One region of the Lysobacter sp. genome, then DNA from elsewhere that is predicted to be linked to it. Evidence: predicted binding sites of a transcription regulator. Region 1 holds the regulator's gene; each other region holds the start of a gene.
The links. Region 1 encodes FliA, which starts transcription of late flagellar genes. Its sites were predicted from a motif close to TAAAGTTTNNCNNNCNNNGGCCGATAA; they were not measured.
Positions count from the first base shown of each region.

Region 2: VFE83_RS14880 (HDOD domain-containing protein) is a predicted target of FliA. The motif match lies at 5,793-5,819, and genes of this name have one in related genera.
Region 3: VFE83_RS17010 (methyl-accepting chemotaxis protein) is a predicted target of FliA. The motif match lies at 5,461-5,487, and genes of this name have one in related genera.

Region 1 is NZ_DASRTS010000050.1:530-6,895, reverse strand. Features, by position in the region: partial or broken gene VFE83_RS13925 (flagellar biosynthesis protein FlhF) at 1-138, shown strand, start outside; gene VFE83_RS13920 (MinD/ParA family ATP-binding protein) at 125-1,012, shown strand; gene VFE83_RS13915 (RNA polymerase sigma factor FliA) at 1,009-1,764, shown strand; gene cheY (chemotaxis response regulator CheY) at 1,926-2,318, shown strand; gene VFE83_RS13905 (protein phosphatase CheZ) at 2,315-2,926, shown strand; gene VFE83_RS13900 (chemotaxis protein CheA) at 3,098-4,792, shown strand; gene VFE83_RS13895 (flagellar motor protein) at 4,933-5,673, shown strand; gene motD (flagellar motor protein MotD) at 5,687-6,366, shown strand, end outside.
Region 2 is NZ_DASRTS010000055.1:83,334-95,955, forward strand. Features, by position in the region: gene VFE83_RS14850 (glycosyltransferase family 2 protein) at 1-283, shown strand, start outside; gene VFE83_RS14855 (CBS domain-containing protein) at 365-793, shown strand; gene VFE83_RS14860 (AsmA family protein) at 801-2,756, opposite strand; gene trhA (PAQR family membrane homeostasis protein TrhA) at 2,898-3,599, opposite strand; gene VFE83_RS14870 (DUF1294 domain-containing protein) at 3,732-3,995, opposite strand; gene VFE83_RS14875 (peptide chain release factor 3) at 4,006-5,610, opposite strand; gene VFE83_RS14880 (HDOD domain-containing protein) at 5,853-6,932, shown strand; gene VFE83_RS14885 (M23 family metallopeptidase) at 7,712-8,620, opposite strand; gene VFE83_RS14890 (phytase) at 8,634-9,752, opposite strand; SAM riboswitch class I at 9,871-10,008, shown strand; gene metX (homoserine O-succinyltransferase MetX) at 10,080-11,138, shown strand; gene VFE83_RS14900 (O-succinylhomoserine (thiol)-lyase) at 11,135-12,325, shown strand; gene VFE83_RS14905 (homoserine dehydrogenase) at 12,322-12,622, shown strand, end outside.
Region 3 is NZ_DASRTS010000064.1:37,894-50,515, forward strand. Features, by position in the region: gene VFE83_RS16990 (methyl-accepting chemotaxis protein) at 1-2,316, shown strand, start outside; gene VFE83_RS16995 (CheR family methyltransferase) at 2,696-3,541, shown strand; gene cheD (chemoreceptor glutamine deamidase CheD) at 3,538-4,140, shown strand; gene VFE83_RS17005 (chemotaxis response regulator protein-glutamate methylesterase) at 4,140-5,198, shown strand; gene VFE83_RS17010 (methyl-accepting chemotaxis protein) at 5,518-6,690, shown strand; gene VFE83_RS17015 (sensor histidine kinase) at 6,707-7,669, shown strand; gene VFE83_RS17020 (TrmH family RNA methyltransferase) at 7,982-8,896, opposite strand; gene VFE83_RS17025 (GNAT family protein) at 8,886-9,455, opposite strand; gene VFE83_RS17030 (alanine/glycine:cation symporter family protein) at 9,631-11,130, opposite strand; gene VFE83_RS17035 (efflux RND transporter permease subunit) at 11,372-12,622, opposite strand, start outside.

The DNA.
Region 1 (6,366 bases):
ACCTGGGTGACCGATGGCCAGGACGTCCCGGAGGACCTGCATAGGGCCAGTGCAGCCAATCTCGTACTTCGCCTTGAAGATTTGCGCCGAGCGGCCGATATGCCCTGCAACCCGGAGTTGAACCATGCCGTCGCGTGAGTACGCCAAGCTGACCAAGACCTTCCCGCTGTCGGCCACCCGCAGCGAGCCGCTCGGCCCTGTGCGCACCATCGCGGTGACCGGCGGCAAGGGCGGCGTGGGCAAGACCAACGTCTCGGCCAACCTGGCTGTGGCGCTGGCGGGCATGGGCAAGCGCACGCTGCTGCTGGACGCCGACCTGGGCCTGGCCAACATCGACGTGATCCTGGGCTTGAACCCCACCTTTACGCTGGCCGACCTGGTGGCCGGCCGCTGCTCGCTGGACGACGTCATCGTCGAAGGCCCGAACGGCGTGCTGGTCGTCCCGGCCGCTTCCGGCCGCCGGCACATGGCCGAGCTGGCCCCGGCCGAGCATGTCGGCCTGGTCAACGTGTTCTCCGAACTGGAACGCGAGCTGGACATCATGGTGGTCGATACCGCCGCCGGCATCACCGACGGCGTGCTGACCTTCTGCCAGGCCGCGCAGGACACCGTGGTGGTGGTCTGTGACGAACCGGCCTCGATCACCGACGCCTACGCACTGATCAAGGTGCTGTCGCGCGAGCGCGGCGTGGACCGCATCCAGGTGGTGGCCAACATGGTGCGCGACCCCAACGAGGGCCGCGTGCTGTACGAAAAGCTGACCCGCGTGTGCGAGAAGTTCCTCGCCGATGTCTCGCTGAACTACCTGGGCTGCGTGCCGCAGGACGACTGGCTGCGCCTGTCGGTGCAGCGCCAGCAACCGGTGGTGAAGGCCTACCCGTCCAGCCCGGCCGCGCTGGCGATCACCGAGATCGCGCGCCGCACCGCACGCTGGCAGGCGCCGACCGAACCGCGTGGCGGCGTCGAGTTCTTCCTCGAGCGCATTCTCAAGCAGCGCGGGGTGGCCGCATGAAAGGCGCAGCCCAGTACCGGGAGGTCCAGCGCTCGGCGGCCAACGAGGTCATCTCCCAGCACTCGGACCTGGTGCGGCGCATCGCCCACCACCTGGCCGCACGCCTGCCGGCGAGCGTGGAGGTGGACGACCTGATCCAGGCCGGCATGATGGGGCTGATCGAAGCGTCGCGCAGCTACGACGCCGACCAGGGCGCCTCGTTCGAGACCTACGCCTCGATCCGCATCCGCGGTTCGATGATCGACGAGATCCGCCGTGGCGACTGGGTGCCGCGCTCGGTGCACCGCCGCTATCGCGACGTGGTGGCCGCCACGCGCGAGGTCGAGCAGCGCACCGGTCGTGCCGCCAGCGCGCAGGAAGTGGCCGGCGCGATGAACGTGCCGCTGGACGAATACCACCGCATGCTCGAGGACGCCGCGCGCGGCCAGCTGATCAGCCTGGAAGCGCACCTGGACGAACACGACGGCGAACCGCACCTGGCGCGCCACGCCGGCACCTCGCCTGCGCGCGAGTTCGAGCAGGTCGCGTTCCGCGAAGCGCTCGGCGACGCCATCGGCGGCCTGCCCGAGCGCGAGCAGCTGGTGCTGTCGCTGTACTACGAGCAGGAACTGAACCTGCGCGAGATCGGCGCCGTGCTCAACGTCAGCGAATCGCGCGTGTGCCAGATCCACGGCCAGGCGATGTTGCGACTGCGCTCCCGCCTGGGCGAATGGCGCGGGGCCAACGACAGCGATGACGACGATGGCTACTGACTGATTTTGCTTTTGCTCCTCCCCCTGCTTGCAGGGGGAGGTTGGGAGGAGGTACGCGGCGCGCAGGCGCCGGTCACAAGGCACTCCTCCCCAGCCCTCCCCTGCAGGCAGGGGAGGGAGTCCAACCTCCTGATCCATTCTTCGCACCAGAGCCAGCCCACATGGACAAGAACATCCGCATCCTCATCGTCGACGACTTCTCGACCATGCGTCGCATCGTCAAGAACCTGCTCAACGACCTGGGCTTTCACAACACCGCCGAGGCCGACGACGGCAGCACCGCGCTGATCGAACTGAAGAAGGCGCCGTACGACCTGGTGGTCACCGACTGGAACATGCCCGGCATGGCCGGCATCGACCTGCTCAAGGCCATCCGCGCCGATGCGTCGCTGGCGAAGATCCCGGTGCTCATGGTCACCGCCGAAGCCAAGCGCGAGCAGATCATCGAAGCCGCGCAGGCCGGCGTGAACGGCTACGTGATCAAGCCGTTCACCGCGGCCACGCTGGAAGACAAGCTCACCAAGGTGTTCGAGCGCCTGGGAGCGGCCGCGTGATCGACGTTCCTGCACCGCAGGACCGGCAGGCCGTGATCGCCCGTCTGCATGCGGCGCTGTGGGCGCTGGAGCACGACGATCTGGCTGGCTGGCGCAGCAACGTCGACGCGCTGATCCAGTGGCGCAGCCAGCCGCTGGTGCAGGGCCTGGCGAAGCTGGCGCGCGAACTGGAAGGCGCGCTGGGCAACGGCGACATCGCCTCCACCGGCTCGCTGCCGGAAGCCTGCGCGCGGCTCGAGCACGTCGTGCAGGTGAGCGAGGACGCCAGCCACCGCACGCTGGACCTGATCCAGGAATGCGCCACGCTGCTGGGCACCCTGCCCGACGCCGCCGCCGAGGAACAGGCCGCCACCATCGCCGCGATCCGCAGCCGCATGTCGGAGATGACCGCCGCGCAGGGCTACCAGGACCTCACCGGGCAGATCATCCGCCGCGTGGTGGACCTGGTCCGCGCCGTGCACGCCGGCCTGGGCGAAGTGGCCGACACCGGCACGCAGCCGCTACACCTCAACAACAACCGCGGCTACGGCCCGTCCGTGGCCGGCGTCGATCCGGCACCGGCGACGCAGGACGACGCGAACGAACTGCTGTCGTCACTCGGGCTTTGACGCGGGAGCTTTGACGCCGATGGCTCGACACAGAAACACGCTGATGAACACGGACAAAGCGAATGCGTCTGCGATACGGCAACGCGGCGCGAGCCTGTTGGCACGCACCAACTGTGTCCCTCTGCGTGCCTCCGCGTCGAAGAAGGCTTCTGCAAGGGTTTAACGACATCCATGAGCGCCATCGCCAACGACATCGCCGCCGACTTCCTGATCGAGGCGCGCGAGATCCTCGACCAGCTCGGTGAGCAGATGGTCGCGCTGGAACACGCGCCGACCGATCGCGACTGCCTCAACACGGTGTTCCGCGGCTTCCACACCATCAAGGGCGGCGCGGGCTTCCTCGACTTCGCGCCGATGGTGGAGATCTGCCACGCGGTGGAAGACCGCCTCAACGTCGCGCGCGACGGCACCGTGCCGATGGACGCGGCCGCGTTCGACGGCGCGCAGCAGGCCGTGGACCTGGTGATCGACATGCTCGACTGCGTGGCCAACGGCGAGGAACTCCCGCACGCGCCGGCGTCGCTGCTGAAGTCGCTGCGCGACGGCGCCAAGGGTTTCGTGACGCAGATGCCGACGTTGTCGTCGGGGTCCAGCGCGCCGGCCGCCTCGCAACCACCGAAAGCCCCACCGCCTCCCAACCCGCGAGCAGGGGGAGCAGCAAAAGGCGCGAACGCCCCGGAAGCAGCGGACGCCACCGTGCGCGTGGACGTGCGCCGGCTGGACGCGATGGTCGACCTGGTCGGCGAACTGGTGCTGGCACGCAACCGCCTCAAGACGATCCGCCCGCGCCTGCGCGACGAGGACCTGGACCGCGCGGTGACCGCGCTGGACGTGGCCACCTCGCGCCTGCAGTCGGCGGTGATGATGGTGCGCATGCAGCCGGTCGGCCGCGTGTTCGCACGATTCCCGAAGCTGGCGCGCGACGTCGCGCGCCAAGTGTCGAAGTCGGTCGAGTTGGAGATCATCGGCGCCGAGACCGAACTGGACCGCAACCTGGTCGAAGCGCTGGCCGATCCGCTGGTGCACCTGGTGCGCAACGCCATCGACCACGGCATCGAATCGCCCGCCGCGCGCCGCGCCGCCGGCAAGTCCGAACAGGGCACCGTGCGCCTTTCCGCGCAGCAGGAAGGCGACCACGTCTCCATCGAGGTCAGCGACGACGGCGCCGGCATCGATCCGGAGAAGATCCGCCGCAGCGCGGTCAACAAGGGCGTCATCGACAGCGACGCGGCCGCGCGCCTGTCGGCCGACGAATGCCTGCACCTGATCTTCGCGCCGGGCTTTTCCACGCGCACCGAGGTCAGCGACCTGTCCGGCCGCGGCGTCGGCATGGACGTGGTGCAGTCGAAGATCCGCGAACTGTCCGGACAGGTGCAGATCCAGTCCGAGGTCGGCCGTGGTTCGCGCTTCATCATTCGCGTGCCGCTGACGCTGGCGATCCTGCCGACGCTGCTGATCGAACTGGACGACGACGTGTACGCACTGCCACTGGTGCGCGTGGTCGAGGTGCTGGCGCACGAGCGCGTCGAAGCGCTGTGGGTCGACGGCCAGAGCATGCTGGACCTGCGCGACGAACCGCTGCCGCTGATCGACCTGCGCACCTGGCTGGGCCTGCCGCCGATTGCCGGCGCGGCCACCACCTGCGTGGTGCTGCAGTCGGGCGAACAACGCTTCTGCCTCACCGTCGACCGCGTGCGCGGTCGTGAGGAAGTCGTCATCAAGGCGCTGCCGCGCACGCTGCGCGGACTGGCCGGATACGCCGGCGCCAGCCTGGTCGGCGACGGCCGCATGGCGCTGATCCTGGATGTCGATGCACTGCTCAGAACCGGACTGCGGGGCTCAAGTCCCGCGGCGAGGGACCGTTAAGACTGACGACCGAACAAAAAGAAACGAAGCCGTCATCCCGCGCAGGCGGGGTCCAGCGACTCGAGGCCAAGCCGCACGAAGGCACTGGATTCCCGCTTTCGCGGGAATGACGAACTCACCTTACGGACGCCTTCCCCACGATGGACAGACTCAGCCTCATCGGTGTCGTGCTTGCACTGGTTGCCCTGGTCGGCGGCAGCATCCTCAAGGGTGCCGGCCTGTCCGGCCTGTGGTCGCCGGCGGCGTTCGTCATCGTGATCCTGGGCACCGTCGCCGCGATCCTGCTGCAGACGCCGATGGCGACGTTCAAGCGCGCCATGAGCATCGTGCGCTGGGTGTTCCGTCCGCCGGTGCAGGACCGTCCGGCGATGATCGCGCGCCTGGTCGAATGGAGCACCGTCGCGCGCCGCCAGGGCCTGCTGGGCCTGGAGCCGGAAGTGCAGGCGCTGGACGATCCGTTCCTGCGCAAGGGCCTGCAGATGGTCGTCGACGGCGTCGAGCCCGAATCGATCCGGCAGATGCTGGAGATCGAACTGCACGGCCAGTCGCAGCGCGACCTGGCCGCGGCCAAGGTGTTCGAGGGCATGGGCATCTACTCGCCGACGCTGGGCATCATCGGCGCGGTGCTGGGCCTGATGGCGGTGATGAAGAACCTCGCCGATCCCAGCAAGCTGGGCCACGGCATCGCCGCGGCGTTCACCGCGACCATCTACGGCATCGGCGCGGCCAACCTGGCGCTGCTGCCGATGGCGTCCAAGCTCAAGGGCCTGATCAACCAGCAGGCCGACGAGCGCGAGATGATCATCGAAGGCCTCATCGCCATCGCCCAGGGCGAGAACCCGCGCAACATCGAAGCGCGACTCAACGGTTTCGTGGTCTGACGGACGCGCAGCCATGGCCTCACGTCGCCGCCACCAGCACGAGGAGCACGCCAACCACGAGGCGTGGGCGATCCCCTATGGCGACCTGATCACGCTGCTGCTGGCCTTCTTCGTGGTGATGTACGCGATCTCCTCGATCAACGAGGGCAAGTACCGCGTGCTGGCCGATGCACTGTCGTCCGCGTTCGGTGGTCCGCCGCGCACGGTCACGCCGATCCAGCTGGGCATGCACCAGCTGCGCGGCTCCGCGTTCGACCGGCCGTCGCTGGTCACGCCGGGTTCCAAGTCAGGCCCGTCCTCGTCCACGCCCATTGCTTCACCACGCATGAAGCAGGTGCTGGACATGCCGACCTTCGGCGCCAACCAGCAGGGCACCGCCGAACAACCCGGCGAAGCGGAAGACGCCCGCCACCAGCAGCTGCATTCGCTCGGCCGCCGCATCCAGGACGCGCTGTCGGAACTGGTCAGGCGCAAGCTGGTGACGGTGCGGCGCAGCTACAACTTCCTCGAGGTGGAGATCCGCAGCGACATCCTGTTCGCCAGCGGCGTCGCCGTGCCCAATCCCACCGCGGTCGACACGGTGCGCACCATCGCCTCGGTGCTGCGCGACGAGCCCAATGCGCTGCGCGTGGAGGGCTACACCGACAACCTGCCCATCGCGACCGCGCAGTTTCCGTCCAACTGGGAACTGTC
Region 2 (12,622 bases), on a different contig from region 1:
GTTGGTGGCTTTCCTCTACGGCGTGCTGATCATCGTGAAGGCGCTGGCGTGGGGCGACCCGGTGGCCGGCTGGCCCTCGATGATGGCCGTGATCCTGTTCCTCGGCGGCGTACAGCTGATCGCGTTGGGCCTGATCGGCGAGTACCTGGGGCGACTGTACGAGGAGTCCAAGCAGCGGCCGCTTTATCTCATCGACGTGTGGCAGCCGGCGCAGGTCTCGCGCATGCCCGACGAGGCGCGCGCGGACGTGGTGCGCGACATTACGGGTCGGACCGGTAGTTAGTTCCGCTGCATCAGGCGCCTTCGCATGCGCCCCGACCACGTTGGAGTATGCTCGGCCCGTGCCCAGCGGAAGGAGACGGATATGCGCACCGTGCGACAACTGCTCGAAGCCAAGGCGCCTGAAATATTCGCGATCGGCCCCGATTCGCCGGTCATCGAAGCGATACGGCTGATGGCGGAAAAGCGCATCGGCGCCGTACTGGTGATCGAGGGTGGGCGCCTGGTGGGCATCCTTTCCGAACGCGACTACGCGCGCAAGATCGTGCTGCAGGGACGTTCTTCGGCCGACACGCCGGTGCGAACCATCATGACCGGCCAGGTGATCACCGTCGGGCTGGACGACAGCGCCGACCACTGCATGCAGATCGTCACCGACCACCGTATCCGCCATCTGCCGGTCGTGCACAACGGCCAGGTGCTCGGTGTCGTGTCGATCGGCGACCTGGTCAAAGCGGTCATCGAGGACCAGCAGCTGGAGCTGGACCAGCTGCAGCGCTACATCGCCAGTTGATGGCGGCTCATTTGGCGTAACGCCCGCCGCAACCGGAGTCCTCGCCCGGGCCGGTTTCGATGGTCGCCAGCAGTGCCGCCGGCGGCGTGATGGTGCCCAGCGTCAGCGCGATCGCACCGCGCAGCCCGACGCGCGCGAGATCCGGATGCACCTTCGGTTGGCGGAAGCTGCCGTCCACCTTCAGCGGCGTGCGGAAGGCCAGCAGGCTGCGGTCCTTCGGGCGCGGGCGGATGGTGAGGTCGAGCTTCTCCTCACGCAGGTTGATGGTGCCCGAGCCGACCAGGATGGTGTCGCTGGTATCGAAGGCCAGCGAGCGCGTCGTCATCACGCCATCGTCGACCGCGAAATCCGCGAACGCGCAACGCACGGGGATCTGCTGGTCGCCGCCGAGCTTGAACTTGATGATTTCCGCCAGGTCGATGCCGGCCATTTCCATCAGCAGGTTGCTGATGCGCCCGCGTCCCATGCCGACGGTCACCGCGCCATCGCTGCTGCCGAGCATGGCGGCGATCGAGTTGCCCGTGCCTTCCAGCGTGACCTTGCCGCCCACCTTTCCGATCGCGTTCTGCGCCAGTTCGACCGTGGGCAGCAGCTTGGAGATGTTGAGCCCGGCCAGGTCCGCGTCGGCGCGCGTGCGGATCGTGCTGGTGCGCGCGTCCATGCGGATGCGCGAGCGGATGTCGCCGTCAGCCACGCCGAAGTTGAGCGGATCCAGCCGCAGCAGGCCGTTTTCGAGCAGCAGGTGCGCGTCCATGTCGTCCAGCGGCAGCTTGGGGGCGTTGATACGCGTGGCGCGCAGGCGCACGTCCGCGTCCATGGCGCGCAGCTTTTCCAGTTCGTACGGCGTATCCGGGAGCAGGCGGCTGCGGGCCTGTCTGCTGGCAGCCTCGCGCGCCTGCTCCGCGTTGGCCGTTTCGCCCCTGCCGGCCTGTGGTGCCCCGCCGACGAAGCCGGCCAGGTCGTCGAAGTCCAGGCGTTTGGACTGCAGATTGGCGCGCAGATACAGGCGCTCGCCGCTGGTGTCGACGCTCGCGTCGCCGTGCATGTCGCTGTCACCGATCCGCCCGTCGAAGTCGCGGTAATGCCAGACCTCGCCTTCGCGGCTGAAACGCCCGTCCAGCGAATACGGCGGCGTCGGTGGAATCGCCAGGCCAAGCAGCGGATACAGATCGGCCATGTCGCGTCCGGCCAGCATCATCTGCAGGTCGAAGCCGCGCAGGCGCAATGGATCGAGCAGCGTGCCGCGCGCATGCGCACGGGTCGCGCCGGCGGATGCGCGCACGTCGATGCGATACGGCGCCTCACGATCGCGCAGCAACAGCGGGGATGCGGCGGTGCCCTGCATCTGGAATGCGTTGCCTTCCCACCGTCCACCCCCGACCACGGCAACCGGGGCGGAGTGTTCGCGCGACTTCGCGCGCTGGCTGCTCACCCCGACGCGGATGTCGGTGCGGGCAGGCCGGTCGAGGTAGCGCAGCAGGCCGCGCTGGATGTCGACCCGCCGGAACTGCACCTTGCTCTCGCCCGTCTGGCCACCGAACACCCAGTTGCCCGAACCGCCCTTGGGATTGGTTTCCAGCAGCAGCCGTGGATGATCCAGCCGGATCATCGGCAGCAGCACCTGGCCACGCAGCAGCGGCCACAGGGCGATGGCCAGCTCGGCGCGCTCCGCGGAGGCCATCACCGGATCACGCGACCACGAGGCATTGCCGAAACGCACCTTCTCGGCGGAGACCACCGGCGTCCAGCCCAGATCGACGTCGAGGTTTCCGCCGATGTCGAACGAACGCCCGGTGCGTGCTTCGACCTGCCGTTCAACTGGGCCCTTGAACCAGTTCCAGTCCCAGATCGCGATCAGTATGACGATGAGCAGCGCGATCACGCCGAGGGCAGCAAGCACCGGATGACGGCGCACCCACACGGTCGGAGGTGAAGCTTCGGCGGTGGCGTCGCGCGCTGCCACGGCTTACCTCCGCGCGCGGAGACCGCGTGGAATGCGCACCGCGATGATCGGAACGAAAACGCCCACCTCGTGCTTCCATGACGGACCGGCCCCACCATCGGCGGAGTCCGGTCAAGCGAGGGTGAATGCGTTGCCGGCAGTTCAGGCCGGAATGATTTCGCCCGGCGTCACCACCTGCGCCATTACGGAAACGTAATGGCACACACTGCCGGCGATAACGAACATGTGCCAGATCGCGTGCGAGTAGGGCAGCGATGGCCGGTGGTAGAACACCGTTCCCAGCGTGTAGAACAGGCCGCCGGCGAACAGCCAACCGATGGTCCAGCCGTCCAGCGCGCCCCACATCGGCTCGATGGCCACCACCACCAGCCAGCCCATCGCGATGTAGATGGCCGTGGACAACAGCTTGAAGCGGCCGGTGAAGAACAGCTTGAAGATCACGCCGGCCACCGCCAGCGTCCAGATCGCCGCGAACAAGCCCCAGCCCCATGGACCGCGCAACCCGATCAGGGTGAAGGGCGTGTAGGTTCCGGCGATCAGCAGATAGATCGCACAGTGATCGAACACCTTGAGCCGCGCCTTGGCGACGGGATGCTGGATCGCGTGGTACAGCGTCGATGCGAGGTACAGCAGCAACAGGCAGATGCCGAACACGATGGCGCCGGCCAGCTGCCAGCCATCGCCGAACAGCGCCGCCAGCGTGATCAGGACCGCGCCACCGGCGAGTGCGGCGGTCGCGCCCAGACCGTGGGTGAGCGCGTTGAAGAATTCCTCGCGCACCGAGTGGACCTCGTGCGGGGCAGAGGACAGCGAGCCGTCGTGGACGGAGCGTGCGGGGGGCATGGTGCGAGCATCGTAGCGCAGGCTGGAGCAAATGCTCAGTGACGGCCGTCATTGCACGGCGGGCCGGTGGCGCTGGTTGATCGGAGTCGTACCCGTCGTGTTCGCGCGAAAGGCCTCGATTCCGAAAGGTCACTACAGCGTGTACACCGCCGCAACGGCCAGAACCTGCAAGGTGAGGATCACTGCAACCTTGTTGCGGAAGCTCCGCTTGGCCGTCTTGTGCCGGAACATCCACATCGCCATCAACGCACCGGGCGAACCACCGAGCAGGGCCAGGCCGAGCAGTGTGCGCTCGGGTACGCGCCGACGCGGACCGCCGGCGATTGCCTTGTCGTAGCCATACACCAGCACGGTGGCGGTGTTCAGCGCCAGCCACCACGCCAGCCACGCGGGCATCAGGCGCCGGTCAGTCGATGGTCGTCGCGTGCGCGTGTTCGCGCGTGGCGAGGAAGGTCACATCCGGCGCGCGTTCCTGCGCAAGCTGCAGGTTGACGCGCGTGGGTGCGAGGTAGACCAGCTGGCCGGCGGCGTCCACCGCCAGGTTCATCGCGTTCTTGTCGCGGAACTCTTCCAGCTTCTTCTCGTTGTCGCAGCGGATCCAGCGCGCCGTGGCGACGCTGACCTGCTCGAAGCTGGCGTCCACGCCGTATTCGTCCTTGAGGCGATAGGCGACCACGTCGAACTGCAGCACGCCCACCGCGCCGAGGATGAGGTCGTTGCTCATCAGCGGGCGGAAGAACTGCGTGGCGCCTTCCTCGGACAACTGCGCCAGGCCCTTCTGCAGCTGCTTGAGCTTGAGCGGGTCGCGCAGGCGCGCACGGCGGAAGAGCTCCGGTGCGAAGTTCGGGATGCCGGTGAAGCTCAGTGACTCGCCTTCGGTGAACGTGTCGCCGATGGAGATGGTGCCGTGGTTGTGGATGCCGATGACGTCACCCGGCCATGCACTCTCCGCGATCTCGCGATCGCTGGCCATGAAGGTCAGCGCGTTGGCCAGCTTCACTTCCTTGCCGCTGCGCACGTGGAAGGCCTTCATGCCGGCGCTGAACTGGCCCGAGCACACGCGCATGAACGCCACGCGGTCGCGATGCTGCGGGTCCATGTTCGCCTGGATCTTGAACACGAAGCCGGTGAGCTTGGGTTCGTAGGCGGCCACCTCGCGCGAGGTCGTCGCGCGCGGCTTGGGCGAGGGCGCGTGCTCGACGAAGAAATCGAGCAGCAGCTGCACGCCGAAGTTGTTGACGGCCGAGCCGAAGAACACCGGCGTCTGCTCACCCGACAGGTACTTGGCCAGGTCGAACGGATGCGACGCACCTTCGACCAGTTCCAGTTCGTCGCGCAGTTCCTGCAGCATCTGCGCGCCGATGCGTGCTTCCAGCGCCGGGTCGTCGATGGACGCGAAGATGGTCGAATCCTGGCGCGTGAAGTTGCGGCCCTGTTCGTACAGGTGCACCTCGCCGGTGACCAGGTGCACCACGCCCTTCAGGCGCTGGCCCATGCCGATGGGCCAGGTGATCGGCGCGCACTGGATCTTCAGCACCGACTCCACTTCATCCAGCAGTTCGATCGGGTTCTTGCCCTCTCGGTCGAGCTTGTTGATGAAGGTCATGATGGGCGTGTCGCGCAGGCGGCACACCTCCATCAGCTTGATGGTGCGCTCTTCCACGCCCTTGGCGACGTCGATGACCATCAGCGCCGAGTCCACCGCGGTGAGCACGCGGTAGGTGTCCTCGCCGAAGTCGGCGTGGCCGGGGGTGTCGAGCAGATTGACGATGCGTCCCTCGTAGGGGAACTGCATCACCGAGCTGGTCACCGAGATGCCGCGTTCCTTTTCCAACGCCATCCAGTCGGACGTCGCGTGGCGCGCGGCCTTGCGGCCCTTGACCGAGCCAGCCATCTGGATGGCGCCGCCGAACAGCAGCAGCTTTTCGGTCAGCGTGGTCTTGCCCGCGTCGGGGTGCGAGATGATCGCGAACGTGCGGCGGCGGGCGGCTTCGAGGGAAACGTCGGACATGGCAACGGCGGTCGCGGGCGGGTCGGGCGACCGGTCCGCGGATCGGAGATCGGGAAAGACCGGCGATTATACGCGTCCCGCCCAGGCCGCCTCCGGAGCGCCGGTCCGTGTCGTTCCGGCAGTCCGTGACTGAGGAAGTGTGCGCCGGTTGGCAGTTTGCGGTTTCCCCGTTCATCCGCCCCTAAAGAAGGCCTCCGCGCGGCCGCTATCCGCCGTGAATGTCGGCTTCTGCTGGAGGCGGTGTGCGCATTGTCATCGTGGGTGAGGACGCCGGCCGCGCCGGCGAGCTGGAAGAGTCGCTGGGGTTCTTCGGCCAGGACTGGAACGTGAGCTGGCTGGCCCAGGCCGACGCCGCGCTTTCCATCACGGACCCGGTGGACGTGTTCCTGTGCGGCCTGCGACCGGGCGGACTGCCCGGCACCGTGCTGCTGTCGCAACTGGCCGCACTGCACCCGCAGGCGGTCCGCATCCTCCTGCTGGACCAGGACGAGGACGCGGTGATGCTGCAGGGGCTGGATTGCGCGCACCGTCTGCTGTCGCGTCCGCTGGATGCAGGCGAGCTGATCGAAGCCGTCGACAGCGTGGCCGAACTGCGCCAGGTGCTGGGCAACGAGGAACTCAAGCAGACCATCGGCCGGATCGGTTCGTTGCCGCCGCCGCCGCGCCTGTACCTGGAACTGAGCCGCCTGCTGCGCGATCCCGATGCCAGCAACGCGGCGATCGCGCAGATGCTGTCGCAGGACCCTGCCATCGCGGCCAAGGTGCTGCGCCTGTGCAACTCGGCGTACTTCTCCGGCGGTCGCGAGATCACCGACATCCGCGCCGCGGTGACCCGCCTGGGCCACCAGACGCTGCTGCGCCTGGTGCTGGCCAGCGAAGCCTTCGGCCCGATGCACCTGGGCGGCAAGGAGCGTGAGGCCATCCAGGACCGCTCGCTGCGCACCTCGCGCCTGGCGCGTCGCCTGCTCGCTGGGCCGAGCGCTGAACTCGCCGCCACCGCCGGCCTGCTGGCCGAAGTGGGCCGCCTGCTGCCGGGCGTGTCCGGCGGTCCCGATCAGCCGGGTCCTCACTACGCCGAAGCGGGTGCCTACCTGCTGGGCCTGTGGGGCCTGCCGATGCCGATCGTCGAAGGCGTGGCGTTCCAGCATCGTCCGGGTCGCCTCAAGGCGAGCGGCTTCTGGGTGGCTGGCGCGGTGCACGTGGCGTCAGCGCTCGTTGCCGAGACGCCGGTAGACGAGGCGTACCTGCGCAACGTCGGCGTGATCGACAAGCTGCCGCAGTGGCGGGACATGGTGGAGCCGGCGGCGGCCGAGGCAGCGTAAGTCGGCCTTGCTCTTCGCTTTTCGCCCGTCATCCCGGCGTAAGCCGGGATCCAGTGACTTGCTCGGCGACAAGCGGGTGGTGGGACGATAAGACACAGGTGGAGGCGTTCGACCGCATCTGCTGTTGCTGTTGAACGCCAACCACATCCCAAGCCCCGGAGGGCAGCGCAGGACGTGCGCTGCTGAGCGCGGAGGCATGGAGTGAGGGCAATGCGTGTTGCGAGCCACTGGCTCGCGCATTGCCCGAACGCCCGCACCGCAAGTGCGGGCCACGTGGCCAAAGGCCACGTCCGACTCGCGAAGGCACCGACTCCTCTGCCGGTCGTGGGATTGCTGTGTCGATTCTTTTGGTTACGTTTGACCGAAGGGAATCCAGTCGGACTTTGGGTCAGCAAAGAAAAGTGACCCGGTCGGCTTTAGACGGACGGAAGCTTTGGCTGTTGCTCCTGACAGAGCAACGTGAAAGCGTGAAAAGTCCATGGATCCCCGCCTTCGCGGGGATGACGAGCAAAAGCATCGACTTTCATGGCGCCTTCGCGGGGATGGCTGGCGGGCGATGGTTCTCGCCGTATTGCCTGCGCTGGAATCCGCGCTTTGTGTGGATGGCGATTAATCGATTGGGCACGTGCGGCGGTTCGGCTCTCCGGCGTGGCGTGCAGTAGTTCTTATTGCGGCGTGGCTTGATGGATGCGAACGGCGCAGTGCGTCACGCCCAGCCCAAACGCATGGCGTTTGGGCGTTCGGCGACGCGCGAACCAGTGGTTCGCAAGCGCGTCGCCTCACCCGCCCGATATCCGCAGCGGACCCTGCGGGCCGATCATGCGGAACGGGATGGACTCCAGCTTCATGCCGCGGTTCACCTGCACCGCGAAGTGCAGATGCGGGCCCGTGGTGAAACCGGTATTGCCCGACAGGCCGATCTGCTGGCCGGCGCGCACGCGTTGGCCCACGCGTACCAGCACGCCTTCGGACTTCAGGTGCGCGTACAGGGTCATCGTGCCGTCCTCGTGCAGGATGCGCACGAAGTTGGCGCGGCCGCCGTAGCGCTCCAGGTTGAGGCCGGCCTTGTCGAAGTCGGATTCCACCTGCATCACCACGCCGTCGCGTGCTGCGACGACCGGAGTCCCGATGTCGGCGGCGAAGTCCACCGCGTAGCGGTTCTGTGCGTCGCGGTGACTGAATTGGCCGCCGTAGCCCTGGTCGATGCGGAAGGCGGCCTGCTGCAGCGGCAGCAGGTAGTCGACGTTGCTCGGCCGTGCATTGGGATCACCGGGCAGGCTTTCCATCTGCAGTTCGAAATCGAAGCCGCGCTCGGGATCGGCCGAACTCAGCACTGCCACCAGGGCGCTGCCGCGTGCGGCGACGGTGGCGCGCGCGGGCAGCATCGGCTGGCCGATCACGTTGTCACTGCGGCTGAAGTCGAGCTGCACTTCGATGGGGCCCGAAAGCCGGTTGTCGGCGAAGGCGAGGAAGCGGTCGCCGTCGTTCTCGATGCGCAGCCGGGCGATCGCGCCCGGCTCGCCCTCCACCGGAATGGTCTTCACCGCCGCCGGCGGCGCGTCCGGCACGTGGTCGCCGTAATGGGTGATGCCGGCGCGGTCGGTCCAGCGGTAGATCTTGGCCGCGCCTGCGCCAAACGCCGTCAGCAGTGCCGCACTGCCCAGCAGCCATGCCCAGCGTCGGTGCATGCCGGCCATCGTGTTATTGCGTGCAGGTGGGCGACAGGCTCAGCACGCGCGCGACTTCGGCCAGGTCGAACGCCGCGACCGACTTGTCGTCGTGCACGGCGAACAGCGCGCCGGAAGGGAACGTCGCGGTGCTGGCCGCGTGCAGGGCGACGCCGTCGGTGTGCGCGGTCGTCTCGCCCTCGAAGCTGCCGCGTGGTTCCAGCGTGGTGCGATCGAACAGATGGAAGATCGTCAGCGGCGCCAGCTGGTCCACGGCGATCCAGTAACCGGTGCCGTCGGCGCAGCTCCACAGCGCGACGCCTTCGGCCTCCGCGCCGAAGCTGTCCTGCGGCAGGCTGCGGCCGGTGTACTTGCCGCTGAAGCTGTACTCGCGCAGCGTCGATTCGTGGCGACGATCCTCGTCGGCGATCAGGAGGCGGTCGTTGGCCGGATCGCCGGCGATGGATTCGACCATGCGCAGCGCGGCGTCCGGCGTGGTGTCGCCGAACGAGCCCGCGTAGCTGCTGCGCAGGTGGCCGGCCTGGTCGAACTGCACGCGAAAGCGACGCACACGCTGGTCCAGCTCGGCCCACGGCGGCACCTCATCGAACTTCTTGCCGTACATGAAGCTGTCGGTGACGTACACCTCCAGCTCGCCGGGTTCAGTCTCTGTCAGCCACAACCCGTACGGGCTGCGTAGCTGCGCGTCGCCGAAGCTGCCCAGCGGTTTGAAGTCCGGCAGCGACATCACCTGCACGCGATGGTTGTCGCGTTCGACCACGAACAGCATGTCGCCGTACACCGCGATGCCATTGGGTCGGTCGAATTCGCCGAGCCGCTGTCCCTCGCCGCCGACCTCGCGCAGCCGCTCGCCGGTGTCGGCATCGAACACGACCAGGCGATGGGTCGACTTGGCGGTGGCGATCAGCCAGGTGCGGCCGTCCTCGGTGGGCCAGGTGGCCAGCGAGTCGAGCTCGTCCTGCGCGCTTTCGGCCGAGACGTAGCGCTCCAGCACGGTGCGCAGTTCGGGCGTCGCGGCGGCGTCCGCCTTCTGCGGAGCGGCGGGGGCGGTGGGGCGGGTGGTGGAGCAGGCGGAGATCAGGACCGCCAGCACCGGAGCGATGATGGCGGCGGACGTGAGGCGTGGAGTCATGGCCGAAGTGTATTCGGGCTCCCTTCACATTGTGAGCCGGCAGCGTGACTGAAATAATAAATCGCTATATGCGGATAGAGCGATTGACATGCCCGGTCCCGCGGTTGCAGACTGCGGCCATCCATCGAGACCGGCTGAGGGACAGGCCCTTTGAAGCCGGGGCAACCCAACCCAGGGCTGCGACGCTGCACGGGTGAAGGTGCCAATTCCTGCGACAGGTCCCGCCTCCGCGGCGGCGCCGGTCGAAAGATGGTTGCGCGTGCACCCCTTCGGCGGGTGCGCGAGCGACTCGCAGGCTCGGTGGCCCCGTAACCAAGGATGCCCGCCATGAGCCTCGCCCCCATCTCCGCCCAGTCCGAACACCCCTGCGCCGAGCGCGTCGACGTGCTGGACGCCATCGCGCACGCCACCCGCTTCGCCTCCACCGTTCCGGCTCTGCGCGGCGAACTCCAGGTCGAACTGCCGCTGCGGCATGCCGGTACCCGCGCGGTGACGCTGCGCTACGAGATCCTCGGCAATCGTGCGCAGCCGGCGGTGTTCGTTGCCGGCGGCATCTCCGCGCATCGCCATCTGGCCGCCAGCGAGGCGTTCGCCGAGGCGGGCTGGTGGGAGCAGCAGGTCGGTGCGGGCAAGCCGCTGGATCCGCGCGAGCACTGCCTGATCGCGTTCGACTGGATCGGTGCCGACGGCACGCTGGATGTGCCGCTGGATCCTGCGGATCAGGCCGATGCTGTCGCGGTACTGCTCGATGCACTGCGCGTGCAGCGGCTGCGCGCGTTCGTGGGCTGTTCGTACGGCGCGATGGTGGGACTGCAGTTCGCTTCGCGCCACGGCGCGCGCCTGGAACAGCTGGTCGCCATCAGCGGCGTGCATCGCGCACACCCGTATGCCAGCGCGTGGCGCGCGCTGCAGCGTCGTGCGGTCGCGCTGGGCGCATTGCAGTGCGATGAAACCCACGGCCTGGCACTGGCGCGGCAGTTCGCCATCCTCAGCTACCGCACGCCGGAAGAGTTCGCCGCCCGCTTCGAACCGGCGCAGGTAAGCGATGGCCGCGTACGCGTGGGTGCCGAGGATTACCTCGACCATTGCGGCGCCACCTACGTCGCGCGCACGTCACCGACCGCGTACCTGCGCCTGTCGGAGTCCATCGACCTGCAGGACGTGGATCCCGGCACGATCCGCCTGCCGGTGACCGTGGTCGCCGTCGCCGAGGACCGCCTGGTGCCCGTGTCGGATTCCTACGACCTGGTCGAGCGCCTGCGCGGCGAGACGCGGCTGCGCGTGGTGCGCTCGCTGTACGGCCATGACGCCTTCCTGAAGGAGGAGCAGGCCCTCGCGGCCATCCTCGGCGAAGCGCTGGACGACGTGGTGGAGGTGGCGGCATGAGCACGCGCAATCGCTGTACCTCGGCGGTCCGCGCCGGAATCGACCGCGACGCTGCCTTCGGTGCGGTGACGCCGCCGATCGTGTTGTCCTCCAACTTCAGCTTCGCGGGCTTCAACGAGAAGCGCACCTACGACTACACCCGCAGCGGCAACCCCACGCGCGACCTGCTGGGCGAGGCGCTGGCCGAACTGGAAGGCGGCGCGGGCGGCGTGATCACCGCGACCGGCATGGGCGCCATCACGCTGCTTCTGCACGCGCTGCTCAAGCCGGGCGACCGGTTGGTGGTGCCGCACGACTGTTACGGCGGCAGCTGGCGGTTGTTCAACGCGCTCGCACGCAAGGGCGCCTTCGAACTGGTCACCGCCGACCTCACCGATCCGCGCGCGCTGGCCGAAGCGCTGGCTGGCGATCCCGCCGTGGTGTGGATCGAGACGCCTTCCAATCCGCTGCTGCGCGTGACCGACCTGCGCTTCGTCATCGAAGCCGCGCATGCGCACGGTGCGCAGGTGGTGGTGGACAACACCTTCCTTTCGCCGGCGCTACAGCAGCCGATCGCCTTCGGCGCGGATTACGTCGTGCATTCCACGACCAAGTACATCAACGGCCACAGCGACGTGGTCGGTGGCGCCGTCGTGTCGCGCGATGCGCAGCAGCACCAGCAGCTGGTCTGGTGGGCCAACGCGCTGGGCCTGACCGGTTCGCCGTTCGACAGCTTCCTCACGCTGCGCGGCCTGCGCACGCTGGATGCGCGCCTGCGCGTGCACCAGGAGAACACACAGGCGCTGGTGGCGTTGCTGGATGCACACCCGGCCGTGCTTGCCGTGCATTACCCGGGCCTGGAATCGCATCCCGGCCATGCGGTGGCCGCGCGCCAGCAGACGGGCTTCGGCGCGATGCTGAGCGTGGAACTCGACGGCGGCGTGGACGCGGTACGCGCGTTCCTCGATGGCCTGCAGTGCTTCACGCTGGCCGAATCGCTCGGCGGCGTGGAAAGCCTGGTCGCGCACCCGGCGACGATGACGCACGCCGCGATGTCGGCCGAGGCGCGTGAAGCCGCCGGCATCGGCGAGGGTCTGCTGCGTCTGTCGGTGGGCATCGAGCATGCCGACGATCTGGTCGCCGACATCGCCGCGGCGCTGGAACGTGCCGAGCAGGCGGTGGCCTTCGCCGAGCGCGTCAAACGATGAGCGTCGCGGCGGTCGAACTGGCGCGCGACGTCGCCGCACTGACGCAACCAGCGCACGCACGCATCGCGCTGCTCGGTACGGGCACGGTGGGCAGCGCCGTGCTGGCCCGCCTGGCCGCATGGCACGGCACCGCGTTAGAGCGACGCCTGCAACTGGTGCACGTGGCGAACTCGCGTCATGCCGCGAGCGACCGTTCCGGCCTCGCGTCCGCCGAGGCGGGACAGCGGCTCGCACTGGCGGCCCAGCCCAGTTCGATCGAAGCGGTGGAAGCCGCACTGCAGGGCCAAGGCACGCGCA
Region 3 (12,622 bases), on a different contig from region 1:
TCGCAGCTGTCGGACTCGACCATTCCGGCCGCGCTGCAGGGCGCGCGTGAAGCATGGGGCAAGGCCACCGGCGAACAGGCCGACTCCGCGGCCGCCTCGACCGCCCACGCCGTTGCCGTCCGCAAGCTGGGCGACATCCACGCGCTGATCGCCGACGAGACCGGCCTGGCGCAGGCGCAGAACGCGCCGGTGCTGTACATGGGCCGCACCGCCACGGTGTGGGTGCCCACGCTGGCCGAGTACACCGCACAGCAGAGCGCCACCGCGCTGCGCGTGCTGGGCGACGGCGCCATCTGGGTGGACGACCGCACCGGCCTGGCCGTGTCGCGCAACATGCAGGACTACGTGCGCACGCGATCGGAAGTGGAGATCAAGGACGCCGAGGAAGAATTGCCGGCGCTCACCGACTCCATCGGCAAGCCGTTCCGCAAGGCGCTGGACGCCGTCGCGAAACAGAACGCCGACATCCAGAAACACGTACTGGACGCCGAGACGCCGGTGCTGCCGGTGAAGGTGATGGCCGCACGCGTGGAAGCCACCCGCCTGGCCCTGGCCGCCGCGCTGTCGGCCGCCAACGCCTCGCTCGACCACGCCGCGAGCGCCGAGATCAGCCGCCTGCAGCAGCGCACCGCGCTGACGCTGGGCATCTGCGTGCTGATCCTGGCGATCGCCGCGTACCTGTTCCTGGGCTTCAGCCGCAGCACGCGCGCCGCCCTGCGCCAGGTGCAGGACGCCTCGGACCTGTTGGCCCGCGGTGAATTCCCCGATGCCGTGCGCGTGGACAGCCGCGACGAGGTCCGCGACATCGCACGTGGCCTGGAGCGCGCCATCAACACGCTGCGCAACTTCGCCGGTGCGCAGCGCGACCTGTTCGAAGCGCACCAGGCCGGCGAGATCGACCGCCGCCTGCGCAGCGAGGATTTCCCGGGCGCCTACGGCCAGATGGCCGGCGAGGTGAACACGCTGGTCGATTCGCACATCCAGGTGAACACCCGCGCCATCGAGATCGTCGCGTCGTACGCGCGCGGCGACCTGTCGCACGACATGGACCGGCTGCCGGGCCAGAAGGCGCGCATCACCGATGCCGTCGATTCGGTCAAACACGGCATGAACGCGATCAACGCCGAGATCAAGACGCTGGTCGATGCCGCCTGCGCCGGCGACTTCAGCCGCCGCGGCGACGCCTCGCGCTTCGAGTTCGTCTACCACGACGTGGTGCAGTCGCTGAACCAGCTGATGGCCACCGCCGAGGAAGGCCTGCACGAAGTCGGCACGCTGCTGGCTGCCGTCGCCGACGGCGACCTCAACCGCCGCGTCGAGGTGGAACTGCCGGGCCAGTTCGGCCGCTTGGCCGGCGATGCCAACCGCACCGTGGACCAGCTGGCGCAGATCGTCGGCCAGATCCGCCAGGGTTCGGACGCGATCAGCAGCGCCGCCGCGGAAATCGCCGCGGGCAACAGCGACCTGTCGCAGCGCACCGAGCAGCAGGCCGCGTCGCTGGAAGAAACCGCCTCGTCGATGGAAGAGTTGACCAGCACGGTGCGCCAGAACGCCGACAACGCACGCCAAGCCAACCAGCTGGCGCAGAGCGCGGCCGAAGTCGCCGGCCAGGGCGGTACGGTGGTGGGCGAAGTCGTCGAGACGATGAATGCCATCAACGCCTCTTCCAAGAAGATCGCCGACATCATCGGCGTGATCGATGGCATCGCGTTCCAGACCAACATCCTGGCGCTGAACGCCGCGGTGGAAGCCGCGCGCGCCGGCGAGCAGGGCCGCGGCTTCGCGGTGGTCGCCGCCGAAGTGCGCTCGCTCGCGCAGCGTTCGGCCAATGCCGCCAAGGAGATCAAGCAGCTGATCACCGACTCGGTCACCAAGGTCGAGGAAGGCAGCGAGCTGGTCGACCAGGCCGGCAAGACGATGAACGAGATCGTGACCAGCGTGAAGAAGGTCACCGACATCATCGCCGACATCTCCGCCGCATCGCAGGAGCAGAGCTCGGGCATCGAGCAGGTCAACAACGCGATCACGCAAATGGACGAAGGCACGCAGCAGAACGCCGCGCTGGTCGAGCAGGCCTCGGCCGCTGCGCGCAGCCTGGAGCAGCAGTCCGAGCAGCTGGTGCAGACGGTCGCGGTGTTCCGCCTGGCGCATGCGGCGCAGGCCGCACGCGTCGCCGCCGATGTCATCGAGATGCCAGCCGCCGTGAAGCCGGGCCGTGCATCGAAGGCCCCCGCCGCCAAGCCCGCTCCAGCGCCGCGAAAGGTGCGCGCCACCGCCGCGGCCAACAGCGCCGAGCCGGACTGGCAGGAGTTCTGATGCACCGCCCTCTTCTCTTTCGAAGAGGGCTGCTTCACGTAGTCGACGATTGGTTCGCCTGAAGCCCCTCTCCCACCGGGAGAGGGGTTGGGGTGAGGGTCGGGGCGCGCTCTCGACAAACCGCCATCGGCTCTGGCGACGGCTGAGGGTCGGGAGGGGGCGGAAAGCGCGACAGCGCCGGGTTCGCCGCGAAGTAGCCGCCATTCGTAGGAGCCAGCTTGCTGGCGACCGCCCGCGTGGGCATGTCGCCAGCAAGCTGGCTCCTACGTTATCCACCCCTCCGGTGCAGTGCGCTCTCAAGCACTCAGCGCCGCAGCCTCAAAGCTTCCGCCCTCCTTGCCGATAACGAGGGCAACACCGGACCGGACGAGCAGTACCCATGCGTGCAACGCGCAGCCACGACGAACGCGAATTCACCTTCGACGAACGCGACTTCCGACGTGTCTGCCGGATGATCCGCGACCGCGCCGGCATCCACCTGCATCCGCACAAGCGCGACATGGTGTACAGCCGCCTCGCGCGCCGCGTGCGCGCGCTGGGCATGGAGAAGTTCGGCGCCTACCTCGACCACGTCGAGGCCGATCCCGACGCCGAGCTGCAGGGCTTCATCAACGCGCTCACCACCAACCTCACTTCTTTCTTCCGCGAGTCGCACCATTTCGACGCGCTGGCCGACCACCTGCGCACGCGCGGTCGCGACGGCGTGCGCATCTGGTGCAACGCCGCGTCGACCGGCGAGGAGCCGTATTCACTCGCGATCACCGCCTGCGAAGCGTTCGGCACGCTGACGCCTCCGGTGCGCATCCTGGCTACCGACATCGACACCAACGTGCTGCACACCGCGGCGCGCGGCGTGTATCCGGTCGAGCGCGTGAACACGCTGTCGCTGCAGCGGCGCAAGCAGTTCTTCCAGCGCGGCAGCGGCGCCAATGCCGGCCTGTGCCGGGTCAAGCCGGAGCTGCAGGCCATGATCGAGTTCCGCCCGCTCAACCTGCTGTCGGAGGACTACGGCCTGCGCGGCGGCTTCGATGCGGTGTTCTGCCGCAACGTGATGATCTATTTCGACAAGGCCACGCAGTACGAGGTGCTGCAGCGGGTGGTCCCGCTGATCGCACCCGACGGCCTCTTCTTCGCCGGACACTCGGAAAGCTTCGGTCATGCCCATGACCTGATCACTCCCTGCGGCCGAACGACCTATCGCCCCGCCTCAGGAGCGCGTGCATGACCGTCGCGTCACCCGCCGTCCGCAACAACATCGAAGCGGGCAGCTATTTCGACCCGGTCCTGCAGACCGAGGCGATCAAGCTGCTGCCCGCCGACTACCGCGTCACCGAACGTCCGATCGCGCTGGTCACGCTGCTGGGCTCGTGCGTGGCCGCGTGCCTGTACGACCCGATGCTGCAGGTCGGCGGCATGAACCACTTCATGCTGCCCGGCGGCGAGGCCGAGTCCGTATCGTCGCGCTACGGCGCGCACGCGATGGAACTGCTGATCAACGACCTGCTCAAGCGTGGCGCACGGCGCGCGCGCCTGCAGGCCAAGGTGTTCGGCGGCGGCAACGTGCTCAGCGGCTTCTACAGCGACCCCATAGGCACGCGCAACGCGTGCTTCGTGCTGGAGTACCTGGCCGCCGAGCGCATCCCGGTGATCGCGCAGGACCTGGGCGACATCCACCCGCGCAAGGTCTGCTTCTTCCCGCAGACCGGGCGCACCCTGGTCAAGCGCCTGCCGTCGGCCCGCAACGACGTCATCGTCGACGCCGAGCGCGCCTACTACGGCCGCCTGGCCCGCGAGCCCGCCGCAGGCAGCGTGGAGCTGTTCTGATGAATGCCGTGCGTGCCCCCCGCAACCGCATCAAGGTGCTGGTCGTCGACGACTCGGCGCTGGTGCGGCAACTGATGACGCAACTGCTGGAGGAGGATCCCGGCATCGAGGTCGTCGGCAGCGCCGCCGATCCGTACATCGCGCGCGACAAGATCAAGCAGCTCAACCCCGACGTGCTGACGCTGGACGTCGAGATGCCGCGCATGGACGGGCTCACTTTCCTGCGCAACCTGATGCGCCTGCGCCCGATGCCGGTGGTGATGGTGTCCACGCTGACCGAACACGGCGCGCAGGTAACGCTGGACGCGCTGTCGCTGGGCGCGGTGGACTTCATCGCCAAGCCCAAGCTGGACGTCGCGCGCGGCCTGACCGATTACGCCGGCCTGCTGGTGGAGAAGATCAAGCAGGCCGCCCGCGCCCGCGTGGTGGCCGCCGCACCGGCGCGCAGCGGCGACGCGCCACCGCCCGTGGTGGCCTATCGCACCACGCACCGGCTCATCGCCATCGGCGCCTCCACCGGCGGTACCGAGGCCATCCGCGAAGTGCTGGCGCAGATGCCGGCCGACGCGCCGGCGACGGTCATCGCCCAGCACATCCCGGGCGCGTTCAGCGCGCCCTTCGCCGAACGCCTGGACCGCCACAGCCGCATGACGGTGATCCACGTCGAGCGCGACCAGGAGCTGCTGCCCGGCCACGCCTACGTCGCCCCGGGCGGACGCCACCTACGCGTGTACCGCAGCGGCGCGCGCTGGCACGGACGGCTGGGCGACGACGATCCGGTGCGTCGCCACCGTCCCAGCGTGGACGCGCTGTTCGAATCCGTGGCCGAGCACGTCGGCAGCAACGCCAGTGCGGCGCTGCTGACCGGCATGGGCGACGACGGCGCGCGCGGCCTGCTGGCCCTGCGCAAGGCCGGCGCGGCCACGCTTGCGCAGGACGAGGCCAGCAGCGTGGTCTGGGGCATGCCCGGCGCCGCGGTCGCGCTGGGTGCGGCCCAGGACGTAGTGCCGCTGTCGCAGGTCGCGCAGAAGCTGCTGGCGGGTACGGCGCACGATTGAGGGGCGCACACAGGCGCGTTCGGCTTTTCGGTCCTCTGTCGTGATTCCCGCGAAGGCGGGGAATTCCTCTGTCCGACGCGTCATGCCCTGCGAATGCGTCGACGCCCGCAAGCATGGGCCCCGCCATCGCGGGATGACAACAACGAAAGCAACACCCTGCGGGATGTTTCGCCTGCCCGGGCACCACCGCTGTCGAAGAAAAGTCAAAAACGCGCTCTTCGTCACACACATGCAGCGCGCCGCAGATCAAGCGCATTTCACCTAAAGCACCGTCCCCGCCCGCCGTTATCTAAGTTGCCCCACTCCGGTGAGATCGATGATGGATTCCCGCGTACTGATTCGCCTTGCAGCGCCGCTGGCGCTCACTTCCCTGTTCGTTGTCGCCGAAGCGCTGGGCTGGCCGTCCGCCGTGCGCTGGGGCGCGCTGGTCGCGATGATCCTGGCCTGGCTGGGCTTTGCCTGGACGATGATGCGTCCCAGCGGCAGCGACGCCGCGATGCTGCGCGAACAGACCCGCCTGCTCGACGACCTGCGCAACTTCGTCAGCTCCGAAGTGCAGGGCTCGCGCGGCGAGATCGAGCGCACCCGCGTCCTGATCCGCGAGTCGGTGGCCAAGCTGGGCACCAGCTTCGAAGCGGTCAATCGCAAGTCGCGCGAGCAGAGCGAAGTGGTCTCGCGCATCATCGACCGCACCGACGGCGAACACGGCGGCGTCGACGTCTCGCGCTTCGCCGTGCAGGCCAGCCAGCAGATGGAACAACTGGTGGAAGCGCTGGAAGCCGTGAGCGGCCAGAGCACCACCACCGTCACCCACATCGACGCGATGGCCGAGCACCTGGACGGCATCTTCGCGCTGCTGGAAGACGTCAAGTCGATCGCCGACCAGACCAACCTGCTGGCGCTGAACGCCGCGATCGAGGCGGCGCGTGCCGGCGAGGCGGGCCGCGGCTTCGCGGTGGTGGCCGACGAGGTGCGCAACCTGTCCGAGCGCTCGACCGCCTTCAACGAGCAGATCCGCAAGCTGGCGCACAGCTCCAAGGACGCCATCGCCCGCGTCCGCGACACCGTCACCCAGATGGCCTCGCGCGACATGGACCGCTCCCGCGGTGCACGCGCCGAAGCCGCGGCGATGCTGGAGCGCGTGGACGGCATCAACCGCGGCCTGGGCAACGGCATGCGCGAGATCGCCGACTGCGGCCGCGCCATCGACGGTTCCGTCGCCGAAGCCGTGCGTTCGCTGCAGTTCGAGGACATCGCCACCCAGGCACTGGGCGCGGCCACCACGCACCTGGACCGCCTGAGCGCGATCAACCGCGAGGCCACCGCCCTGCACCAGCTGCTGCATCGCGCCGACCGCGCCGACGCCGAAGTGCGCCAGACCCTGCAGCAACTGGGCCAGCGGATCGCGGCGATGCGCACGGAATGGGAACGCCCTCCTCACAAGCCCGTGATGCAGCAGTCCATGGATGCTGGTAGCGTCGAACTCTTCTGATCCGGCAACCCATGGGATGAGCACGATCCCGCCATCGCCTCCGGTCGGCACCGCCGACCCGCAGGCCACCCCGAACGGGCGCGCAGACTTGCGCGCCCGTTTGCGTGGACGCAGCGGCCTCGTGCTGTGCCTGCTGATGGCCGCGGTCGCCGTGCTGTGGATGGCGCTGGCCGCACCGCGCGTCGCGCTGGAGCTGCGTCCGCTGTTCGGCGACGCCTCGCGCTGGGTGGCGTGCGCGCTGTCGGTGCCCATCGTCACCGCGATGCTGTTCCTGATGTTGCGCCGCAGTTGTTCCGACGCACGCGAGGCCGAGCTGACCGCGCACCTGCAACGCCAGCAGCAGGAGCTGCACGCGCTGGCCGGCCACCTGATCGAAGTGCAGGAGAAGGAACGCCGCACGCTTTCGCGCGAACTGCACGACGACATCGGCCAGGCGATCAGCGCCATCAAGATGGGCGCGACCTCGCTGGACGGCGAGGACGAAGCGGTGCGCCAGGAGATCGTCGGCGAGATCGTCGCCATGTGCGACCAGACCATCGGCAAGCTGCGCGACATCTCCACCCTGTTGCGCCCGCCGCAGCTGGACGCGCTGGGCCTGGTCGCGGCGCTGCGCTGGCAGTGCGAGCGCCTGTTCCGCAGCGGCCGGCCCGTGCTGGAACTCGACCTCACGGCACCAGCCGAACGCCCTGACCCCGCGGTCGAGCTGGCCTGCTTCCGCATCGCGCAGGAAGCGCTGACCAACGTGCTGCGCCACTCCGGCGCGACCCGCGTGACGGTCACGCTGGCGCCGCGCGACGAGGAGATCCTGCTGTCGGTGATCGACGACGGCCGCGGCCTCGATCCGGAGCGCCTCAATGGGCTGGGCCTGATCACCATGCGCGAACGCGCCCAGCAGCTGGGCGGCACGTTCGACATCGAAACCGTGGCCGACGCCGGCACGTGCGTGCGCGCATGCCTGCCGTTGCGTGCGCCCGCCTAGGCCACGGACTCGCTGGCCCGATCCCGTCTACCGTGGGAGACAGCTTGCTGGCGACTGGTTCTCGACGCAGAGAAACGCGGACGAGCGCGGAACAAGGGGCGTGCGACGTAGAAGCCAGCTTGCTGGCGACAGCGCGGCCCGGTCGCCAGCAAGCTGGCTTCTACGACAGCGCGCACGTGCTTGTCTGCGTTATCTGCGTCGAGAACTGCCGAATCTGCCAGGCCAGGCTTTCCGCCCACTCCACCTTCCATCGGGCGTGAGGCGCTTCCGAGTGGATTCCCGCCCCGCGGGAATGACGGCAGGACTACCGCTTCAATCCCGTTTCGCCCGCCACTGCGCCAGCAGCACCGCTGCGGCCGACGCGACGTTGAGGCTTTCCACCGCACCCGTGCCGGGAATCGACAGGCGCAGGTCGCAGGCCTGGGCGAGCTCACGATCCATGCCTTCGCCTTCCGCGCCCAGCACGTAGATCACGCGCGGCGGAAGCTTCGCGGCGAACAGGTCGCTGCCGCCCTGCACCACCGTCGCCGCCAGCGTGAAGCCGGCGCCGCGCAGTTGTGCGATGGCGTTGTCGTCGCGGCCCAGCCGCACCAGCGGCACGGCTTCGGCGCCACCTTCGGCCACGCGCGCGGCCGCGCCGGACAGCGACAGCGTCGAGTGCTTCGGCAACAGGATGGCCGACACACCGAAGTGCGCCGCCGAGCGCAGGATCGCACCGAAGTTGTGCGGATTGCCCACGCCGTCCAGCCAGATCGCGCATTGCGGTCCGGCGGGCAGGTCGCGCAGCCAGGTGGAAAGCGGCAACGGCTCATCGCGCAGCACGTCGGCCACGACGCCTTCGTGATGGCTGCTGGCGGCCAGCTTGTGCAGGTCCAGTTCGTCGACCACGCGGTAGCCGACACGGTTGGCCACGCACCACTTCAGCAGCGGCTGTAGCGCAGGAATGCGCGCCTCGCTCAGGTACAGCTTGCGCATCGCCTGCGGGCGCCGCTGGAACACCGCATTGATGGCGTTGAGCCCGTACAGGCGCAGCTCGGCGCCGCGACGCTCGCGCATCGCATGCGCGGCATCGTGCTCGTGTCCGTGCTCGTCCTCGTGCGGTCGCTGCACGCTGGCGGTGCGGTCGGCGAAACGCTCCTTGCGGCTGCGCACGTCGACCTTGCCCCACGGGCCTTCGCCGGCCGGACGCGGACCTCGCGGCGGGCGACCGGGTGGATCATGGCGCATCGGACAGACTCCTTCTCGCTCGGGCGAACACACGCAGGTCGTGCACTTCGCCAAACTTCATCACGGCGCAGCGTGCCACGCCTTCTTCTTCGAAACCGTTCTTCTGCAACACGCGCGCCGAGGCGGTGTTGAACGCGAACACACCGGCCTGCAGGCGATGCAGCGACAGCGACTGCATCGCCCACGGCGCGAACACCGCGACCGCCTTCGTCATCAGGCCGCGGCCCCACAGCGACGGCGTGAGCCAGTAGCCGAACTCGGCCGAATGGCTGCGCTCGCCGCGGCCCGGATGCGCGCCGATGCCGCCGCATGCCTCGCCGTCGACCTCGATGGCGAACACCGGGTCGGACAGGTCGACCACGTCGCCCGCGAGGAAGCGTTCACCGTCCTCGCGCGTGTACGGGTGCGGGAAGCGCGTGCTCAGCCCGCGCACGATGCGCGCGTCGTCGGCGTGGCGCACCAGCGCATCCAGGTCGTCGAGGCGCCACGGCCGCAGCACGAAGCCCTCGCCCGGCAGGCGTACCTGGCTGAAATCCCGGATGGCGGCAGCGACATTCATGCCGCACAGGGTAACCGCCGCCGGCCGGGAAGGCCGAACGGATATTCAGTTATAGCGCTGCTTCAGCAGCACGCGCGTGGTGCCTGCGGCCGTAGGAGCGAGCCTGCTCGCGACCCGCGCTCATAGCGTCGGTCGCCGGCAAGCCGGCTCCTACGCGAGGAGCGGAGGCAGCGCCTCAGCCCTCTCCCTGCAGCGACGCTGCCGACGTTGCCGTGCCGCCGTCCTGCTCGACCGGCTGCGCGCCGCGCCGGCCGCGCCAGAAGTCCGCATTGCGGATGCCCAGCGCGTCCGGGTCGAACACCGGATCCAGGCCCAGCTTCTTCTGCCGCTCGTAGTCGCGCAGCGCCAGCATGGCCGGCTTGGCCAGGATCAGGATGGCGACGATGTTGAGCCAGGCCATCAGGCCCACGCCGATGTCGCCCAGCGCCCACGCCTGCGTCGCGTTGTGGAATGCGCCGAAAACCACCATGAACATGATGCCCAGGCGCAGCAGCAGCACGGTGAGCGGCCGGCGGCGACCACCGTTGACGTACGCGAGGTTCGTCTCGGCCATGTAGTAGTACGCCATGATCGTGGTGAACGCGAAGAAGAACAGCGCCACCGCCACGAAGCCCGCGCCCCAGCCAGGCAGCACCGACTCCACCGCGGCCTGCGCGTAGCCGGGGCCCGCCTCGATGCCGGCCAGGCCGGAGTACAGCTGCGTGCCGTCGGCGCCGTGCACGTTGTAGCGGCCGGTCGAGAGGATCAGGAACGCCGTCGACGTGCACACCATCATCGTGTCGAAATAGATCGCGAAGGCCTGCACGTAACCCTGCTTGGCCGGATGCGACACCTCGGCCGCGGCGGCCGCGTGCGGGCCCGTGCCCTGGCCGGCCTCGTTGGCATAGATGCCGCGCTTGACGCCCCACTCCACCGCCAGGCCCAGCATCGCGCCATAGGCCGCGTGCGAACCGAAGGCGCTGTTGAAGATGATGCTGAACATCTCCGGCACGCGCTCGGCGTTGAGCACCATCACCGTCACGGCCATCAGGATGAAACCGGCCGCCATGAACGGCACGACGATCTCGGCGAAATTGGCGATGCGCTTGACGCCGCCGAAGATGATCACCGCCAGCAGCACGGCCACCGCCAGGCCGATGCCCAGCTTGAACGCGTCGCGCGCCGGCATGCCCAGCCACTGGCCGTCCATCGCGCCGCACAGCGAGGAGCCCTGGCAGACGTTGGCGGCGCTGTCGGCGATGGCGTTGGCCTGCACGCCCGGCATCAGGAAGCCGGTGGCGATGATGGTCGCAACGGCGAATGCCAGCGCGTACCACTTCAGGCCCATCGCCTTCTCGATGTAGTACGCCGGACCGCCGCGGTAGCGACCCTCCGCGTCCTTGGTCTTGTAGATCTGCGCCAGCGTGGATTCCACGTACGACGTGGACGCGCCCAGGAAGCCCATCACCCACATCCAGAACACCGAACCCGGGCCGCCGAAGGCGATGGCGGTGGCGACGCCCGCGATGTTGCCGATGCCGATGCGCCCGGCCATCGACATGGCCAGCGCCTGGAACGAGGACACGCCCGCGTCGGACTTCTGCCCGCTCACGGTCAGGCGGACCATCTCGACGAACCCGCGCACCTGCATGAAGCGGGTGCGGATGGTGAAGTACAGGCCGGCGGCCAGGCACATGAAGATCAGTGCCTTGCTCCAGATGATGCCGTTGACGGCATTGATGAGGTTTTCCACGCAGGCTCCCGGACGGGTGAGTGACGAAGTGCCCCGTCGCCCGGGACGGACCGATTCTCTACGAAAAAGTCACGTTGCGCGCGGCCCGCCCGGCCTGCCTGGCCGCCGCATCCCTATGGCGACCTCCCCCGATGCGGCACTGGCTGGGAGCGGCGGCGCCAGCAGCCAGCCCGCGCGCCGCCGGTCAGGCGTGCCCGCCCACCGACGGCGTCTGTGCTTCCAGTTTCTCCAGCTCCTGCGACACGGCTTCCGGAGAGCGCGTGTACTTGGCCAGCAGCACGTAGAACGCCGGCACTACGAACAGCGACAGCAGCGTGGAGAACGACACGCCGAAGATCACCACGATGCCGATCGTCGCGCGGCTGGCCGAACCCGGGCCGCCGGCCAGCACCAGCGGAATGGCGCCGACCACCGTCGCGATGGACGTCATCAGGATCGGGCGCAGGCGCACGGCCGAGGCCTCGACGATGGCGTCGCGGATGCTGCGGCCTTCGTCGCGCAGCTGGTTGGCGAACTCGACGATCAGGATGCCGTTCTTCGCCGCCAGGCCCACCAGCATCACGATGCCGATCTGGCTGAACAGGTTGAGCGTGCCGCCAGTCGCCGCCAGGCCGATCAGCGCACCCAGCACGCCCAGCGGCACCGTCAGCATGATCACGAACGGATGGATGAAGCTCTCGAACTGCGCCGCCAGCACCAGGTACACCACCAGCAGCGCCAGGGTGAAGGTCAGCAGCACCGCGCCGCCGGCCTGGATGTACTCGCGCGATTCGCCCTTCCAGTCGATCTGCGTGTGATCCGGCAGCTCGGTGCGCACGGCGTCTTCCAGCCAGGTGATCGCCTGGCCCATCGGGTAACCCGGGGTCAGGCCGGCGCTGATGGTGATGGCGCGCAGGCGGTTGAACCGGTTGAGGCTGCCGGGCTCGGCCAGTTCACGCAGCGTCACCAGGTTCGACAGCGGAATCAGCGCACCGTCGCGCGCGCGCACCTGGATCGCGGCCAGGTCCGCGGGCGAGGCGCGCAGCTCGCGATCGGACTGCACGATCACGTCGTACTCCTCGCCGTTCTGCACGAACGTGGTGACGCGACGGCTGCCCATCATGGTTTCCAGCGCGTGGCCGATGTCGGTCACCGGCACGCCCAGGTCGGCGGCGCGCTGGCGGTCGATCTCCACGCGCATCTGCGGGCGCGTTTCCTTGTAGTCCGAATCCACCGAGAAGAAGCCCGGGTTGGATTCCATCTTCGCGATCAGCTTGTCGCGCCACTGCGCGAGTTCCGCGTATTCCGGGCCGCCCAGCACGATGTTGATGGGCTGGCCGCGGCTGCGCACCAGGCCGCCGGACACCTGCGGCATCGCGCGCACGCCCGGCAGCTTGCCCAGCTCGGCGCGCAGCGAGTCGGCCACCTGCGCGGTGGGCACGTCGCGTTCCTTCCA